3 regions of the Pseudarthrobacter sp. TAF60_1 genome follow, and region 1 is predicted to be linked to each of the others. Evidence: predicted binding sites of a transcription regulator. Region 1 holds the regulator's gene; each other region holds the start of a gene.
What was found. Region 1 encodes HrcA, which represses chaperone genes, less so after heat shock. Its sites were predicted from a motif close to TTNGCACTCGNNNNNNNCGAGTGCNAA; they were not measured.
Positions count from the first base shown of each region.

Region 2: a site for HrcA is predicted at 2,498-2,524, ahead of groL (chaperonin GroEL). Genes of this name have one in related genera too.
Region 3: a site for HrcA is predicted at 4,337-4,363, ahead of AB4Y73_RS03825 (FmdB family zinc ribbon protein). Genes of this name have one in related genera too.

Region 1 is NZ_JBFRDI010000002.1:261,299-266,937, reverse strand. Features, by position in the region: gene AB4Y73_RS03490 (16S rRNA (uracil(1498)-N(3))-methyltransferase) at 1-532, opposite strand, end outside; gene dnaJ (molecular chaperone DnaJ) at 535-1,662, opposite strand; gene hrcA (heat-inducible transcriptional repressor HrcA) at 1,736-2,749, opposite strand; gene AB4Y73_RS03475 (DUF3097 domain-containing protein) at 2,922-3,770, shown strand; gene AB4Y73_RS03470 (DUF4870 domain-containing protein) at 3,918-4,328, shown strand; gene hemW (radical SAM family heme chaperone HemW) at 4,332-5,561, opposite strand; gene lepA (translation elongation factor 4) at 5,598-5,639, opposite strand, start outside.
Region 2 is NZ_JBFRDI010000011.1:66,783-72,421, reverse strand. Features, by position in the region: gene AB4Y73_RS13610 (RNase H family protein) at 1-559, opposite strand, end outside; gene groL (chaperonin GroEL) at 690-2,318, opposite strand; gene AB4Y73_RS13600 (ABC transporter substrate-binding protein) at 2,611-3,882, opposite strand; gene AB4Y73_RS13595 (cold-shock protein) at 3,879-4,085, opposite strand; gene AB4Y73_RS13590 (LytR C-terminal domain-containing protein) at 4,253-4,885, opposite strand; gene AB4Y73_RS13585 (DUF3263 domain-containing protein) at 4,937-5,266, opposite strand; gene AB4Y73_RS13580 (uracil-DNA glycosylase) at 5,391-5,639, shown strand, end outside.
Region 3 is NZ_JBFRDI010000003.1:38,647-44,285, forward strand. Features, by position in the region: gene AB4Y73_RS03815 (AAA family ATPase) at 1-3,040, shown strand, start outside; gene cpaB (Flp pilus assembly protein CpaB) at 3,108-3,854, opposite strand; gene AB4Y73_RS03825 (FmdB family zinc ribbon protein) at 4,026-4,292, opposite strand; gene AB4Y73_RS03830 (5-formyltetrahydrofolate cyclo-ligase) at 4,409-5,029, opposite strand; gene galU (UTP--glucose-1-phosphate uridylyltransferase GalU) at 5,138-5,639, shown strand, end outside.

The sequences.
Region 1 (5,639 bases):
TTTCGTGGAGGATCACGGCAAGGTCCGCTGCTGCCACGGCGGCCACCAGACCGGGGGTTTCGACGGCGGCGCGAACCTCCGGAATCCAGGCGCGCCGTGCTTGCTTGGCGGCGGCCGTGACCACGGACTGCCATTTGGCGTGGGCTTTCGCGGCACGCTCACCCTTCCAGCGCACAATGGAACGTTCAGACTGCCAGGGAATAACGGCGTCGATCCCCAATTCCGTGGCGGTTTCCACGGCGAGTTCATCGCGGTCGCCCTTGGCCAAGGCCTGGACCAGGACCAGCCGGATGTCGGGCTGGTGTTCCACAGCCAGTTCGGCGCATTCTACGGTGAGTTCGGCAGGTGAGGCCGCAACAACCGTCCCGGTCAGGCGCTTACCTGCGCCGTCGGCAATGTCCACCGACTCCCCCGGTGCCAACCGCTTGACTGTTACAGCGTGGCGCGCTTCAGGGCCCTGAAGGGTGTACCGGGCCCCCGGAACCAGCTGGTCCAGTGACCCGGCGCCGCTGAAGAAGACAGGGTTGCTCACCGCTACAGGTTACCGAACCGGTCCCGCAGCTTGGCGAAGACCCCGCTGCTGGCCGTCAGCTTGCCCTCGGTGAACTGTTCTCCGCGCAACTTGGCCAACTGCCGGAGGAGGTCCTCCTGCGCGGCATCAAGTTTCGCAGGCGTCTCCACTTGCAAGTGGACCAGCAGGTCACCGCGGCCATAGCCACGAAGGTGCGTCACGCCCAGCCCGCGGAGCGTGATGACCTCTCCGGCCTGGGTGCCGGCTTTGACATCGATTTCCTGCATTCCATCGAAGGTTTCCAGGGACACTTCGGTACCCAGGGCAGCTGCAGTCATAGGAATGTGGAGCGTCGCGTGCAGGTCATCGCCGTCCCGGACATAGGTGGGATCGTTGTTAACCCGGATCTCGACGTAGAGGTCACCGGAAGGTCCGCCGGCGGGCCCGGCCTCGCCCTGCCCGGACAGCTGGATCCGGGTACCCGTTGCGACGCCGGCGGGCACCTTGATGGTGAGTGACCGGCGGCTGCGGATACGCCCCTGGCCGTTGCACTCGTTGCAAGGATCCTTAATGACAGTTCCGAAGCCTTCGCAACTGCCGCACGGGGCAGCAGTCATGACCTGGCCAAGGATGGAGCGCACAGCCCGCTGGACCTGGCCGCTGCCACCGCAGATATCGCAGCGCTCCGGGTGGCTGCCTTCGCGGCAGCACGAACCGTTGCAGGTGGGGCAGGTGACGGCGGTGTCCACCTCGAGCTTGCGGTTGACGCCGAACACTGCGTCCTTCAGTTCGATCCGGACGCTGATGAGGGCGTCCTGGCCGCGGCGGACCCGGGACGCGGGACCTGAAGATCCGCCAGCCCCGAAGAAGGTATCGAAGATGTCCTGGAACGCGAACCCCTGGCCCGCGTATCCGCCGCCGCCGAAGCCGTTGTCGGTGCCGTTCTCGTTGCCGGTGGTGTCATAGACACGGCGCTTCTGGGGGTCCGAAAGGACCTCGTAGGCATGGGTAACGGCCTTGAAGCGGTCCGACGCATCGTCCCCGGGGTTTACGTCCGGGTGAAGGGTGCGGGCCAGCTTGCGGTAGGCCTTCTTGATCTCTTCTCCGGTGGCTTCCGGCGAGACTCCGAGGACGTCGTAGTGGCTGCTCAAAGTTCGTATCTCTTCCCTGTTGTACTGCCGGCAGCGATGCTTCCGGCACTGCTCTTGGTGCCTGGACCGGCTGTTATGGGCCCAGAATTCTTGACAGATAACGGGCTACTGCCCTGACTGCGGCCATGGTGGTGGGATAGTCCATGCGGGTGGGGCCCAGGACGCCAACCTTGGCTGTGCTGTCCGGTCCGTAGGCTGTAGCCACCACCGAGGCTTCAGCCAGCCCGTCGTAGGGGTTTTCGCGGCCGATGCTCACGGTCACGCCCCGGGGGTCCTGCGCCATGTCACTGAGCAGGCGGAGCAGGACCACCTGTTCCTCCAGCGCCTCAAGCACAGGACCGATGCTGAGGGGGAAATCCACGTTGGACCTGGCCAGGTTCGCAGTGCCGGCCATCACCATGCGGTCCTCGCGGCTGCTGTGGGCGAGCGTTTCCAGCCCGTGGGCCAACGCTTGGGCAGCTGACCGCTGGCCAGGCGCAACGGAGGAGACCACGCCTGGCAGGGAGTGGGCCAACCGGCTCAGCGGCAGGCCCGCCAGCGTGCCGAGGAAATGTGTCCGCAGAGCGGCGACCGCGTCCTCACCCAGGTCCTGACCGACGTCAATGACGCGCTGTTCCACCTTGCCAGTAGTGGCGATGAGCACCAGCAGGACCTGGCGAGGCGCCAGCAGGACAAATTCGATGTGGCGGATAGTGGCCCGGCTCAGGTGCGGGTACTGCACCACGGCAACCTGGTTGGTCAGCTGGGAAAGCAGCCTGACCGTCCTGTCCAGGGCATCGTCCAAGTCATCCGCGCCCTCAAGAAGTGACTGGATGGCCTTCTTCTCTGCCGGGGAGAGAGGCTTAACGGCCGAAATTTGATCCACAAACAGCCGGTAGCCCTTGTCAGTGGGGATCCGGCCCGCGCTGGTATGCGGAGCGGTGATCAAGCCCTCGTCTTCCAGAGCGGCCATGTCATTGCGGATGGTGGCGCTGGAAACGCCGAGGTGGTGGCGTTCAACCAGGGCCTTGGAACCCACAGGCTCGCGGGAATGCACGTAGTCCTCCACAATGGCCCGCAATACTTCAAGCTTGCGCGGCTCGCTCACCCTCCACCTCCATCCATGGTTGCGCCTCAATAGTCAGGCCACTGGTCGCGGTTCGTTAGCACTCGACATGCCTAAGTGCTAACAGTCTAATATGACTCACCCCGTTGTTAGCATTGGTACCGCTCCGGGCGAACATTCCGGGGCACGATCTAGCGCAAGGCGGAATCAATCCATGCATTACCAGAACTGGGGTCCTCAGGAGATCACCGCGCCTGTCCGGAACGAACTCCCCGAGGTTCCGGTGGAACGCGGCATGGTCCTCGAAGACGCCCAGTCCGGCTGGGTCGGAGCAGTGACCCGGGTGGAGAAGTCCGGTGGCATGCATGTGGTTGCCCTCGAGGATCGCCGGGGCAAGTCGCGTTCGTTCAAGCTTGGCTTCGGGTTCCTGTTGGAAGGGCAGCCCATCAGGCTGATGCCCCCGGCGCCCAGGCAGAACGCCGCCGTGCCCGTTGGCCGGACGGCATCCGGCTCCGTCCGCGTGGCGGGCCAGCGTGCCCAGGTGGCCAAGGCCAGCAGGATCTGGGTGGAGGGCAAGCACGACGCCGAACTCGTGGAAAAAGTCTGGGGTGACGATCTTCGGGTGGAAGGCATCGTCGTGGAGCCTTTGCATGGCATCGATGACCTCGCCGGGGCGGTGGCCGCATTCGGTCCCGGGCCTACCCGGCGGCTGGGGATCCTGGTGGACCACCTCGTGCCGGACTCCAAGGAGTGGCGCATCGCCGCCGGGGTCATGGCCTCCCCGGGCGCCGCCGGGAACGTGCTCATTGTCGGGCACCCCTACGTTGACGTGTGGCAGGCCATCCGTCCGGCCGTGCTCGGCATCGAACAGTGGCCCGTAGTACCCCGTGGACAGGATTGGAAGACCGGCATTCTGGCGGCCTTTGGCTGGCCGCACGCCACCAAGGAGGACATTGGCCTTGGCTGGCAGAAGCTGTTGGGTGCTGTCCGCAGCTACGCGGACCTGGAAGCGTCATTGCTCGGGCGGGTGGAGGAGGTCATCGATTTCCTGACGGCGCCGTAAGTTCTGCGGGACCCCTCCGGTCCCGGTCCGTTCGGTCGACGGCAGCATTTGGCGGCATAACAAGTATTCTTGGTAGTGCGGAGGCTGTTGTTGCACCAGCCCGGCATTCTCCAAACCAGCACGATTGTACTTTCGAAGGATGAAACCGTGGCACAAAACGCACGCGAGCACCGGGACGACCAAGGTCGTTCCGAGTACCAGGGCGTTCCCGCAAACGCGTTGCCCCTCACGGCCAGCGAAGACCGTCAATGGGCCACGCTGGCACACTTCGGCGGGATTCTCGGTTGTGTACCGTCCCTGCTGATCTACCTGATCTTCCGTGAGCGTGGACCGTTCACTGCGCAGGAATCCAAGGAAGCGCTGAACTTCAGCCTGCCGCCCACCATCGCCGCGCTGGTGGCCAACCTCCTGGTCTTCATCCCGGTGGTTGGGAACATCTTTGCCGTCATCGCCACCCTCATCTGGATTGCGTTGACCTGCTTCTCGGTATCGGCTGGCATCCACGTCAACAAAGGCCAGCCCCACCGCTACCAGTACAACTTGCGCTGGATTAAGTAAGGGCTAGTCCGGGAGGATTCTGCGGACCACGGCGTCCGCAAGCAGGCGGCCCTTGAGCGTCAGCACCAGGGTTCCCTGGATGGCAGCTTGCGCGTCCACGAGGCCCTCGGCCATCAGCCCGGCCACAGCATGGCGGCCTGACTCCCCCAGCGTCGCGATGGCGAGCCCCGAAACTAGGCGTGCCTCAAGCATGACGCGCTCCACGTCCAGCGTTTCGGCGTCGAGCGTTTCCCTGCCCGCAGCCGGCGAGAGCCCTTGGACCAGCCGTCCGGCGTAGGCGGTGGGATGCTTGACGTTCCACCAGCGCACACCGCCCACGTGCGAGTGCGCTCCCGGACCGATGCCCCACCAGTCGTCCCCGCGCCAGTAAGCGAGATTGTGCCGGCACGCCTGCTGCGGCGTCCGCGACCAGTTGCTCACCTCATACCAGCTGAGCCCTGCTTCGCCGATGAGTTGGTCGGCGAGTTCGTACTTGTCGGCGTGGTCGTCGTCGTCGATTCCCGGAACTTCGCCCCGGCGGATCTGGGCGGCCAGCTTGGTGCCGTCCTCCACGATCAGCGCGTAGGCACTGATATGGTCCGGCTCGTAGGACAGTGCAGTCTCCAGGGAGAACCGCCAGTCATCGAGGGATTCGCCCGGTGTTCCGTAGATCAGGTCCAGACTCACGGCCAGTCCGGCCTCGCGCGCCCACTGCACCACCTGGGGCACCCTGCTGGGCGTGTGCGTGCGGTCCAGGACTTTGAGAACGTGCGGGACGGCTGACTGCATACCGAAGGAAACGCGGGTGAAGCCTGCGTTCTTCAGCAGCGCCAGGGACTCCGGGGTGACGGAATCGGGATTCGCTTCGGTGGTGACTTCGGCACCGTCCTCCAGGCCCCATTCCTCCACGGCCGCGACCAGGATCCGGGCGAGGTCTTCGGCCGGGAGCAGCGTGGGGGTGCCGCCGCCGAAGAATACTGTACTCATGGGCCGGGCAGGGATACCTGACTTCGTGAGGACCTTTGCTGCAAGCCGGACTTCGGAGATGGCTGTGTCCGCGTAGGCGTCCTGCGACGCCCCGCCGCCCAGTTCGGTGGCTGTGTACGTGTTGAAATCGCAGTACCCGCAGCGGACAGCGCAGAACGGGATGTGCACATACAGTCCGAAGGCCCGGCGCTCTGCACCGTCCGCTGCCTGGTCAGGCAGCAGACCGTCCGACGGCGCCGGGTCACCAAGGGGAAGAACGCTAGGCATTGCGGTGGCCTCGCGTGGTTCGGGCCAGTGTCATCACTACTTTTTGGCCTTGTCCTTGGACTCGTCCGTGGTCAGCGC
Region 2 (5,639 bases), on a different contig from region 1:
ATGCCTCGGCCTCAAGCTCGCTGAAGAGGTCGGGCTCCTCAAAGGATGCCTGGCCCAAGGGGTCCGCATCTGACGGGTGCGCTGCTGCGGGGGCACCGGCGAATCCGGGGCCGCTGCGGGCCGCGACTCCTTGCTGGTAGGCGGTGGCTGCCGCGCGGGCGCGTTCATCGGCTGCCTCATTGAGGTCATGCCCGGCGTGGCCTTTGACCCATTCAAACGTGTATTTGCGGCCGGCGAGTTCACGGTCCAGTTCCTTGAGCAACTCCAGGTTCATGACGGGCTTGCCGTCACCTTTTCGCCAGCCTTTCCGTTTCCAGCCCGGCATCCATTTGGTGATCGAGTTGATGACGTACTGGCTGTCGCAGAGGACCCTCAGGTGCTCGTCGGGAACATGGGCGGTAGCGCGGAACAGGTCAAGGACGGCCATCAGCTCACCCTGGTTGTTGGTGCCGTGCGGCCATCCCCCTGCCCGCCAGCACTCGTCGTCGACGTACCATGCCCAGCCGGCCGGGCCCGGGTTTCCTAAAGCCGAACCGTCGGCTGCTGCTGTAATTGTCACCATTCCATCCTGCCAGAATTCCGGCGCACCCTTAACGCGTGGGGTTAACGGCCGACGGCGGCCCCCACCCTTGGTGAGGACCGCCGTCGTGCGTGTTGCTGTGGTGCGTCTTGCCTGGGGCAAATGGGGGCTAGAAGCCGCCCATGCCGCCCATCTCGTCGCCGCCACCCATGGCCGGAGCGTTCTTCTCCGGCTTGTCGGCCACGACGGCCTCGGTGGTGAGGAACAGGCCGGCAATGGAAGCCGCGTTCTGCAGGGCAGAGCGGGTTACCTTGACGGGGTCGTTGATGCCGGCGGCCAGCAGGTCGACGTATTCGCCGGTTGCTGCGTTCAGGCCGTGGCCTGCGGGCAGGCCGCGGACCTTGTCCACCACAACGCCGGGCTCGAGGCCGGCGTTGAAGGCGATCTGCTTCAGCGGAGCGTCGATGGCAACGCGGACGATGTTGGCGCCCGTTGCTTCGTCACCGGTGAGGTTCAGGTTGGCGAACGCCTTGGCGCCGGCCTGGATCAGTGCAACGCCGCCACCGGCGACGATGCCCTCTTCGACAGCAGCCTTGGCGTTGCGGACGGCGTCCTCAATGCGGTGCTTGCGTTCCTTGAGCTCAACTTCGGTTGCGGCACCGGCCTTGATGACTGCAACGCCGCCGGCCAGCTTGGCCAGGCGTTCCTGCAGCTTCTCGCGGTCGTAGTCCGAATCGGAGTTCTCGATCTCGGCACGGATCTGGGAAACGCGGCCAGCGATCTGGTCGGCGTCGCCGGCACCTTCAACGATGGTGGTCTCGTCCTTGGTGACAACAACTTTGCGGGCGCGTCCCAGGAGTTCCAGCCCGGCGGTCTCCAGCTTGAGGCCGACTTCCTCGGCGATGACCTGGCCACCGGTGAGGACAGCAATGTCGGCCAGCTGGGCCTTGCGGCGGTCGCCGAAGCCCGGAGCCTTGACGGCAACAGACTTGAACGTGCCGCGGATCTTGTTGACGATCAGCGTGGCCAGGGCTTCGCCCTCGATGTCCTCGGCAATGATCAGCAGCGGCTTGGACGACTGCATGACCTTTTCCAGGACAGCAACCAGTTCCTTGACGTTGGAAATCTTGGAGTTGACGATCAGGATGTACGGATCCTCAAGGACCGTTTCCTGGCGCTCGGTGTCGGTCACGAAGTAAGCGGAGATGTAACCCTTGTCGAAGCGCATGCCTTCGGTGAGTTCCAGCTCCAGGCCGAAGGTGTTGGACTCCTCGACCGTGATGACGCCTTCCTTGCCCACCTTGTCCAGGGCTTCGGCGATCAGGGCGCCGATTTCATCGTCACCGGCGGAGATGGAGGCGGTGGCCGCAATCTCTTCCTTGGTTTCGATTTCCTTGGCGGAGGCAAGCAGCTCAACGGTGACGGCCTCTACGGCCTTCTCGATGCCGCGCTTGAGGGACAGCGGGTCAGCACCGGCTGCAACGTTGCGCAGGCCTTCTTTGACCAGGGCCTGGGCCAGCACGGTTGCCGTGGTGGTGCCGTCGCCAGCGACGTCGTCAGTCTTCTTGGCAACTTCCTTGACCAGCTCTGCGCCGATCTTCTCATAGGGATCGTCCAGCTCGATCTCCTTGGCGATGGATACACCATCGTTGGTGATCGTGGGGGCGCCCCACTTCTTTTCGAGGACGACGTTGCGGCCACGCGGGCCGAGGGTGACCTTGACGGCGTCGGCGAGGATGTTCAGGCCCCGCTCAAGACCGCGGCGTGCCTCTTCATCAAATGCAATGATCTTGGCCATAACGGCAGTAGTCCTTTCGGGACAGTCGTTAAGAATGAACCTCACTGCAGTGCCCGCGACGGACGATCTTTGACCGCGGCCTCTGTATGCCGCGGCTGGGGATCTCACTCCAGCTAGGTGTTTCTCTCGCTCCATGCCCGGTGCCAAAGCTCCGCAACCGGCGGATGCCGGACGTTGCTTTAGCAGTCGGTACGTAGGAGTGCTAACTCAATAATTAGCACTCCCTAGGTGAGAGTGCAAGCGAATGCACCCCGAAACCGTCTATCCGCTGGAGGCCGTTCGCCGTTGGCGATCAGCCCGCCGCGCGGCCTGCTGCTTCGCGGCCGGTGAGCACGGCCCTGTTGTCCGCGCCATAGGTGAAGACCATGTAGTTCGCGGTGGTGATATCCCCGTGGGAATCGAAGGCAACCGGCCCCGATTCGCCGTCGTAATTGATTTTTGCCCCCGTCTTCACAACCGCAAGGCAGTCGGCATACGACAGGCACACTTTGCCCGGCTGGCCGGTATCCTGGCCGCCGGAAGTACCACCGGATACGGCGATCAGGCTGGCTGCGATGGAGCGGCCGGCGTCGTCACCGGCCGCAGCCGCAGCCAAGGCCGCCAGGTTCACTGCGTCGTAGGCCTCGGCCGCGAAGGACAGGTCCTTCAAGCCCGGATTGACCTCCAGCAGCCGCGCCTGGAAGGCGGCCGAAGGGAACACCCCGGGCACCACAGCGCGGGCCCCGTCAAGGGCCTTCGAGCCGAGCCCCGGGCCATACTGCGCGAAAGCACCGTCACTGAGGATGAGCTTGCTGCCGGACAGCCCCGCATTGTTGAGTTCCGCAAGGGCACCCTGAGCGTCCTCCCGGGCGATCAGCACTACGGCGTCGGGTTTTGCCGCCCTGGCTGCGGCGGCGGCCTTTTGCGCGGCGCCCGGTTTGAAGGCCGAGGTGCTGACCGTTTCCAGGCCTGCGGCCGTGGCGGCACCGGCAACCGCGGCGGAGACGTCCATTCCATAGGCACTGTCCTGGTGGACCACTGCTATGTTCTTGGCCCCGCCGTCCTTGGCCAGTTTCACCAGTACGGAGGCCTGGGCAACGTCAGTTGGGGCGGTCCGGAAATAGTAGCCGCCGCTCTTGTACGTGCTCAGGGCCGCGGCTGAATTCGCCGGCGAGATCAGCGGAGTCCTGGCGGCGGACAGCACATCGATGGCTGCTGCCGCGTGGCTGGAATCCGTGGGTCCAATCACCACGTCGGCTTTGCTGTCCAGGAGGTTTCTGGCCTGCGCTCGGGTATCTTCGCCGGTCCCGATGATCAGTTCAACAGGCTTGCCCTTGTGGCCGCCGGCAGCGTTAATGTCCTTGACTGCAACCTCCGCGGCAGCACGCTGTGCGTCGTTGAGGAAGCTCTGCTCCCCCGCGTTGTCCAGGATCAGGCCTATCCGCAGGGCACCGTCGCCGGAGGCTTCGACGGTGTCCAGCCTGGCGTTGCCCCCGGCGGCGCCGGCACATCCTGCCAGTGCCAGAAGGAGGGCCGCCGCTGTGGTGCTACGGAGGATGGCTGTGGGGAGGCTGCCGCGGTTCACTCGGCGGGCCGGACACTTTCGGCCTGCGGGCCCTTCTCGCCTTCGCCGACTTCAAGCTCCACCCGCTGCCCCTCGTCGAGGGCCCGGTAACCCTCGCCTTCGATGGCCGACCAGTGCACAAAGACGTCATCCCCGGAGCCATCCACGGTGATGAAGCCATAGCCCTTTTCGGCGTTGAACCATTTGACGGTTCCCAATGCCATGTGTCCACTCTTTCCGTAGTGCCGACGGTCCACCCCGCTGTGAGCCGCGTACGGCCGTGTGCCGCGAACGGGACCGAAGCCTGAAATCACTCTAGCCACAACGCGTCGGAGTGGCCGAGCCGCACGGCCTACGGCTGTCTGAACGTTATGGACGCGTGACCGCGGCGTTACCGGTAGCCCGGCCCAAGCACCACCACAAGGGGCACCTGGAACTCCTGGCTGTTGACCAACGTGGGGATACCCAACAGGGTGCCGAGCGCTTCGGCGTTGGCCCGCTGGGCCTCGCCCGCATAGAAGATCCGGGACGTCTGCTGCGGCGCGCCGGCCCAGTTGCCGACCTGCCCCAGCGTCCAGCCGTCGTTCTGCAGCACCGAACTGACCCGCCCGGCCAGCCCGCCGGTCCCGGCAGCGTTGTACACGGCGACGCCCTGTGCCTTGTTCAGGGTGGCGGCGGGCTTTTCGGTGGCGGACGGGGACGCCGAAGCCTCGGGACTCGCGGAAGGCTCGGAGCTCGCCGAGGGCTCTGCGCTGGGGGAAGGTTCCGTTTTGGCCGACGGAGCGGCGCTGGCTGGAGACGATGCGGACGTTTCAAGGCTCGTGGACAGCTCAGCGCCGGCCTGCGTGAAGCCGAGCTTGGGAAGAATCAGGAAGGAAACAAGTCCGATGGCCAGTGCCGCGATCCCCACCGCCAGGACAGGCCAGAGCTTGCGCCGGGCGGGCGCCGAGGCCGTGCGGTGGACGCCTTGCCGCGAGGCGGTCTCCGGTACCTTGTCGAATTCATCGCGAGCGTATTTGGTCATGGTGCTGGGACGTCCTTGTTGATTGCTGCTGATGGCTCAGCACGAAGTTAGTCAGGCGTCGGAACCCAGGCGGCGAGCGGTGCGTGCCCGGTGACGCGACGTACGTAGTCTACGCAATCTCTTCACCAGCATGGGGTCGTGGGCCAGCGCCGCCTCGGAATCAATGAGGGCATTCAGCAACTGGTAGTAGTGCGTGGCGGACAGGTCGAAGAGCTCCCGGATGGCCTGTTCCTTGGCGCCGGCGTACTTCCACCACTGCCGTTCCAGAGCCAGCATCTGCTGGTCGCGCTCGCTTAACGTGGAGTCACGAAGGGTGAAGTCAGCCAGCAGCGGGCTGCGCTGCGCGGCGTCCGGCAGGTGTTCCCGAGCAGGCTCCGCCACGGCACGTCCCTTCGCTGGTGAGGTTGAAATCTCATCCCATGCTACGGCGTAAATAACAGGCTTGTCATTTGCAGCCCGCCGCGGGAGCGCGTGGTGCGGAGGGCGTCCCTGCGAGAATGGGACCGTGTTTGAATCTGATGCCCTGTTCGAGCTGGCGCCGGAGCCTGCTGACGCCGTTGGTTTCGCCGCGCTGGCTGCAATGCCGCTCCGGGAGCTGATGGCTCCTGACTGGGCGGACGCGTTGGGCCCGGTGGAAACAGAGCTGCGCGGCGTCCTCACGTTTTTGGCCGCAGAGGTGGACGCGGGGCACCAAGTGCTGCCGGCGCCGTCGAACGTTCTGCGCGTCTTCAGGCAGCCGCTGTCTGACGTCAAG
Region 3 (5,639 bases), on a different contig from region 1:
CATCCTCTTCCAGCTCGCCGGCACCGCCACGCCACAGCAGCTCAAAGCCCAGCTGGTGCGGGCCATCGTGCGCAACGAGAAGTCGCTCGAACCGCAGCTGGGAAATTTGCACAAAACCCTCACCGAACACCGCCACGCCCTGATGGACCACGTGGCCTCCCTCCATAACGTGCGCCAACGCTGGGGCTGCTCGCCGTACCAGGCCATGCAGTCACTCGCCGAGCTGACGTCCATTCACCCGGCCCCGGCCACCACGGTGCGGCTCAAGCGGAGTGTGCTGGACAGCATCCGCGACCGCAACGAGCTCGCCGGCAGGCTGCGCCGTGCAGCCGAGCTTGGCAGCTTCAGCCGGGCGTCCACCACCAGCCCATGGCACGGTGCCAGACTTCTCACCCGCAAAGAGACTGAGGAAGCCCAGGAACTGGCCCGCTCCGTGGCAACGAACCTTCCCATCCTCCGCGACCGGATGCACAGTGTGGCCGAGCACGCAGAGATCCGGCTGGGCGCCTCGTTTGCCGAATGGGGAGAGCAGCTCGAACTGCTGGTGGCGGTCCGCGGAAGCTTGGACAAGTTCACGCCCGACATCTTCGACCGGCCGGTCCATGACCTGATCTCCGCCACCGCCACCTCGGCCTGGCGCCGGGAGCGGAACATCGACATGGCGTCCATGCAGCGGTCCCGCCTGCGCCGCGTCGCCAAGGAGTATGTCCGGCCAGGAGTTCACATCGCTGACCTCCACAGTTCTCTTGTGCTGGTGCAGGAGCAGCGGGCACTCTGGTCCGGCTACGCCACCTCGCAGCGCCACCCGGCTGTCCCCTCCGGGCTCGCCGAAATGAACGCGCTGTACCGGTCGCTGGACCGGGAGCTGATGGAACTGGGGGAAGCCCTCCGGCACACGGCGGCCGGCGGCTCGCTGGCCACTGCCCGCTATGAGGAACTCATGGAACGGCTTGAGCGGCTGGTCGCTGACACCGACACGCTGAAGACACTCCCTGAACGCACCTTGCTTGTGGAAAACATGCGCGAACACGGCTTGGGTGAACTCCTTGCCGACCTGGCCGACCGGGAGGTTCCGGCGGAGTCCGTGGCCGCCGAGCTTGAGCTCGCCTGGTGGCAGTCCGCCCTGGAAGCCATGATCAGCGGCGACGATTACCTGGCCATGTCTGACGGCGACGCGCTCCGGCAGCTTGAGGCCGAATACCGGCTTGCAGATAACGCCCACATTGCCAGCGGGGCCGCCCGCCTGCGCTGGGATCTTTCCGAGCGGTGGCGGGCTGCACTGGCGGAACACCCGCGCCAGGCCCAACTGCTCCGCAGCCTCCTCAAGGACGGCAGGGTGACGCTTGCTGCGCTGACGGCCCAGGCGCCGGACCTTGTTCCGATGCTGGTTCCGGTCTGGTCGGTGAGCCCGTACCTGATGACCGGGCTCCTGCCGGCGGAGCAGCGCTTTGATGCCGTGGTCATACTGGACGCTGAAGCGACATCCCTGCAGGCCGTCCTGCCGTCCATTGCCCGTGCCAAGCAGGTGATTGCCTTCGGCGACGCCAAGATCGCCAGTCCCCGGACCTTTACGGTGGGTGTGGAGCGCCTGGCAGCTGGCGAAGCCGCCCATCAGCGCGTGGAAAGTGCCTACTCGGCACTGTCTGCCGTGCTGCCAGTGTGGCGCCTGAATTTTGTCTACCGCGCGGTGGACGAGGACCTCGTCCTGCAGCTGAGCAAGAATTTCTATGATGACGGCCTCCGCCGGCTCCCCGAGGGACAGGCTGCCACCGGCCTGGACCGGGCGCTGACGGTTGAATACCTGCCGGACGGGACCGGGCTGCCCAGCGCCGACCATGAGGGCGTTGAGTCCGTGGTGGCCGAGGTCAACCGGGTCGTGCAGCTGGTCTTCGAACACGCAAGGCTGCGTTCCCGCACGTCCCTGGCCGTGGTGACTGCCAGCCTCCGGCATGCGGCCCGGATTGGCGAGGCCATCAGGCTGCAACTTCCCAACCACCCCACGCTTGCCGGCTTCTTTGGCGGCGGGGCCGAGTCCTTCCGAGTTGTTGACCTTGAGCGGGCGCAGGGCCTGGTCCGCGATCACATCATCTTCTCTCCCGGTTTCGGCCGTACCCCCCACGGGCGGGCGCTGCACAACTTCGGTCCGCTTTCCGCTGAGGGTGGCCGCGAAAAATTCGCGCTGGCCATGACGCGCGCCCGGCGGTCGATCCACGTGCTGACTTGCTTCCAGCCCGAAGACCTCGACCACACCCGGCTTTCGTACGGCGCCGTGGAACTCTACGAGCTCCTGAACCGAGAGATCGCTGGAAAGACGGACCTCGGCACGCCTGCGTCCCGGGCCGCCGCCAGCGAACAGGCACTCGGCGCCGACCCCCTCGTGGCCGATCTCGGCGACCGGCTGCGCGCCCGTGGCGCACGCGTCTGGCACCAGTACGACGGCGTCATCGACGTGGTGGCGGCAGCAGATCCGCTGAGCACCATGGGTCAGGACGACGCAGATATCCCGTGGCCAGTGGCGATCGAATCCGACGGCACGGAACAGTACCGCACCATGAGCGTCCGCGAGCGGAGCCGCCTCCGCCCGCAGCTGCTCGAACGGATGGGCTGGCGGTATATGCCGCTGTGGACCATCGAGGTCTTTACCGACCCGTCCACCTGCGCCGACCGGATCGCAGGCTACCTGGGGCTTGAAAATGTCCTGCCAGCCGGGCGGGGTACCTCCTCGGGTGGATTCTTTGACGAGGATCTGGTCTCCCAACGCCTGGGAACGGCTGGCGACGACAGGAACGAATACCAGGCCGAACGCCTGGAGAGGGAGGTTGTTGTGAACCCACAGAACCCCGGGCCGGCCGATGCCGAAGGCGATGATCAACCAGACACGGCGGGTAACAGCCAGGCGCCTGCACCCGAAGCCGGGCAGTCCGGTACTGCGGGAATCCTGCCGAACAAGGCGGGTGAGGATGATCCGCGGAACTGGGGCGACGGCCCCGACGAGCACGACGCGTGGCTCAAGGAGAACAAGCCGCCGCACTGGGGCTGACAGCCAAGCTGCGCGCCCGGCGCGGCGCTGAATCACCTACCACGCCGCGTCACCCTGCCGTGCTGAGTCACCGTGCAGCGCTGGGAGGTCCCACCAGAACAAAGAACAGTTTGCCCTGCGTGGACGCGCCAGCCAGGCGGGCGGCCTGTTCCGGGGCCGCTGCTACGACGATCAGCCCGTCAGTCTCGCCCGTGCCGAGCCACTGCCCCGACTTCCCGCCCTGCCCCGATGTCCAGAGGACCGGTACGGAGGAAGCGAGTACTTCGGACGGGGAGTTCTGGTCGTAGCCGTTGGCTCCCGTCAGCACCACGTTGACCAGTTGCCCGGGGGACACCAGCTGGATGGAGGAAGGATCCGCCATCCTCACGGGCACGGCCGCGGAGCCTGGCGGCGTTCCGGTCAGGAGGCCGGGACCCAACAGCTGGGAATCCGTCAGCAGCTGCCCTTTCCGCAGCGGTGCTGCCAGCTGCTTTCCCGTGGCGTGGCTTAGGTCGGCGATGGACCCGTCACTCACGAGCTGCGGGGGAATCTTCACGGGCGCCAGATCGGTGGCGGTCAACGCCGTGCCGGCGGGCAGGTCACGCGCGGCGGCCAGCGTCGTCGCGGTGTCCGCGGGCGGGGGAGTGAGCTGATGGACGGTGATCCCGGCAGCAACGCAGAGCAGGAGTGCGATGACGAGGCGACGGTTCCGGCTCAGCCACGACACAACTCTGCGGCGGCCGGGGCGACGGGTGCCTCTGGCCGCCAGTTGGCGGCGGACCGGGCGGACGGCGGGGGCGGCTGCGCGTCTGGGGCGAAAGAGGGTGGCTGGCATGGCACCCACGCTATGTTCCGGAGACCGCGCGGCACAGCAGCGAAGGTGCCTATGTGGACAACGGTGCTACCGGCGTCGGACGCGGCGCCCAACAGCGCCGGGGCACAGGACTCAGGGTGAGCCGATCAGCCCAGCGCTGACAAGTCCGGTTATTGAAGACGGTGAATATGCTCAGCTGGCTGCAGTTGCGGCGGCCGGCGCCGGTGCAGCTGCCGGGGCAGGAGCCGCGGCGGGTGCGGCAGAAACAGTGCTGCCCTTGGCATCGCGGGAGTCGGTCCGGTAGAAACCGGAGCCCTTGAACACCACACCAACGCTGTTGAACTTCTTGCGCAAGGCTCCCTGGCACTCCGGGCAGGACGTCAGGGTGCTGTCGGTAAACGACTGGAAAACGTCGAAGGCGTGGCCGCAATCCTTGCAGGCGTAGGCATAAGTGGGCACTGATGATCCTCCTCTTGGGCAAACGAGAGGTCCTGGGTTGCCTCTTAGCAGTCTCAGGGCCTGAGTGCCAATTCTATCACCCCAGACGAGCGGCTCTTTAGTGTGCCCGGGCCCGGTCAGGAAGGAGCCGATAACTGAATCAGCCCGGAAGGCGTCAGGGCTGCAGGGACTTTCCGGTCAAACGCTTCGGCCGGAATGGTTCGCGCCGGCAGCACTTCGGCGTCGAACACGATGGCAGCCAAGGGGATGTCCAGCCCTTTGCCGGCCAATGAGCCCAGCAGGACGTCGTAATAGCCGCCGCCCTGGCCGATCCGGTTCCCGCTGAGATCCAGGGCCGTGGCGGGGATCAGGAGGCCGGACACGGAGGCCATGACGGAGAGGTCAAGGCGGGGTCCGGCAGGTTCCAGCACGGGGGCAAAGCGGCTGCGGACAAACTCGGCCTCGGGTGTCCAGCGGGTCCAGCTCAGTTGGCGATCCGGCTCGCACACGGGGAGCAGGACTGTGTGGCCGCGGCGGTGGAGTTCGCTGATCAGCGGCAGTGTGGGCGGCTCAGGCGTCACGCCTAAATAGGCGCAAAACGTCGATGGCGTGGCGCCTGTCAGTTGTTCGGCCCACGTTGCCCCGTGGACGGCGATGGCCGCACCTGCGGCATCGCGCTGGCCGGGCACAGTGGCCATGCGCTGCGCCCGGTGGCGTGCCCGGATGCCTTCCTTGGCCGCCCTGTTGCGCTCGGACATACCGTCTACCTCTTCCAGATGCTGGGTTGCAGATCTGCCCCCTGCGGTGTGCAGGGCACGGGCAACCAGAAATTATTGAATGGTCAGCCCCTCCGTTACATTAGTCCAGTGACTACCTCTCAGCAGACTGTACGCAAGGCCGTAATCCCCGCAGCCGGGCTCGGCACCAGGTTCCTGCCGGCCACCAAGGCGATGCCCAAGGAAATGCTTCCGGTGGTGGACAAGCCTGCCATCCAGTACGTCGTTGAAGAGGCTGTCAACGTTGGTCTGAACGACATCCTGATGATCACGGGACGCAACAAGCGCGCCCTGGAGGACCACTTCGACAGGGTTCCTTCGCTGGAGGACACCCTTGAAGCCAAGGGCGATACGGCCAAGCTCGAGTCGATCCAGAAGGCTAGCAACCTCGGCGATATCCACTACGTCCGCCAGGGTGACCCCAACGGCCTCGGCCATGCGGTGCTGCGTGCAAAGCAGCACGTCGGCTACGAGCCGTTTGCCGTCCTCCTTGGCGACGACCTGATCGATGCCCGGGACGAGCTGCTCAGCACCATGATTGAAGTGCAGGCCAAGACCGGCGGATCCGTGGTGGCCCTCATTGAAGTGGAGC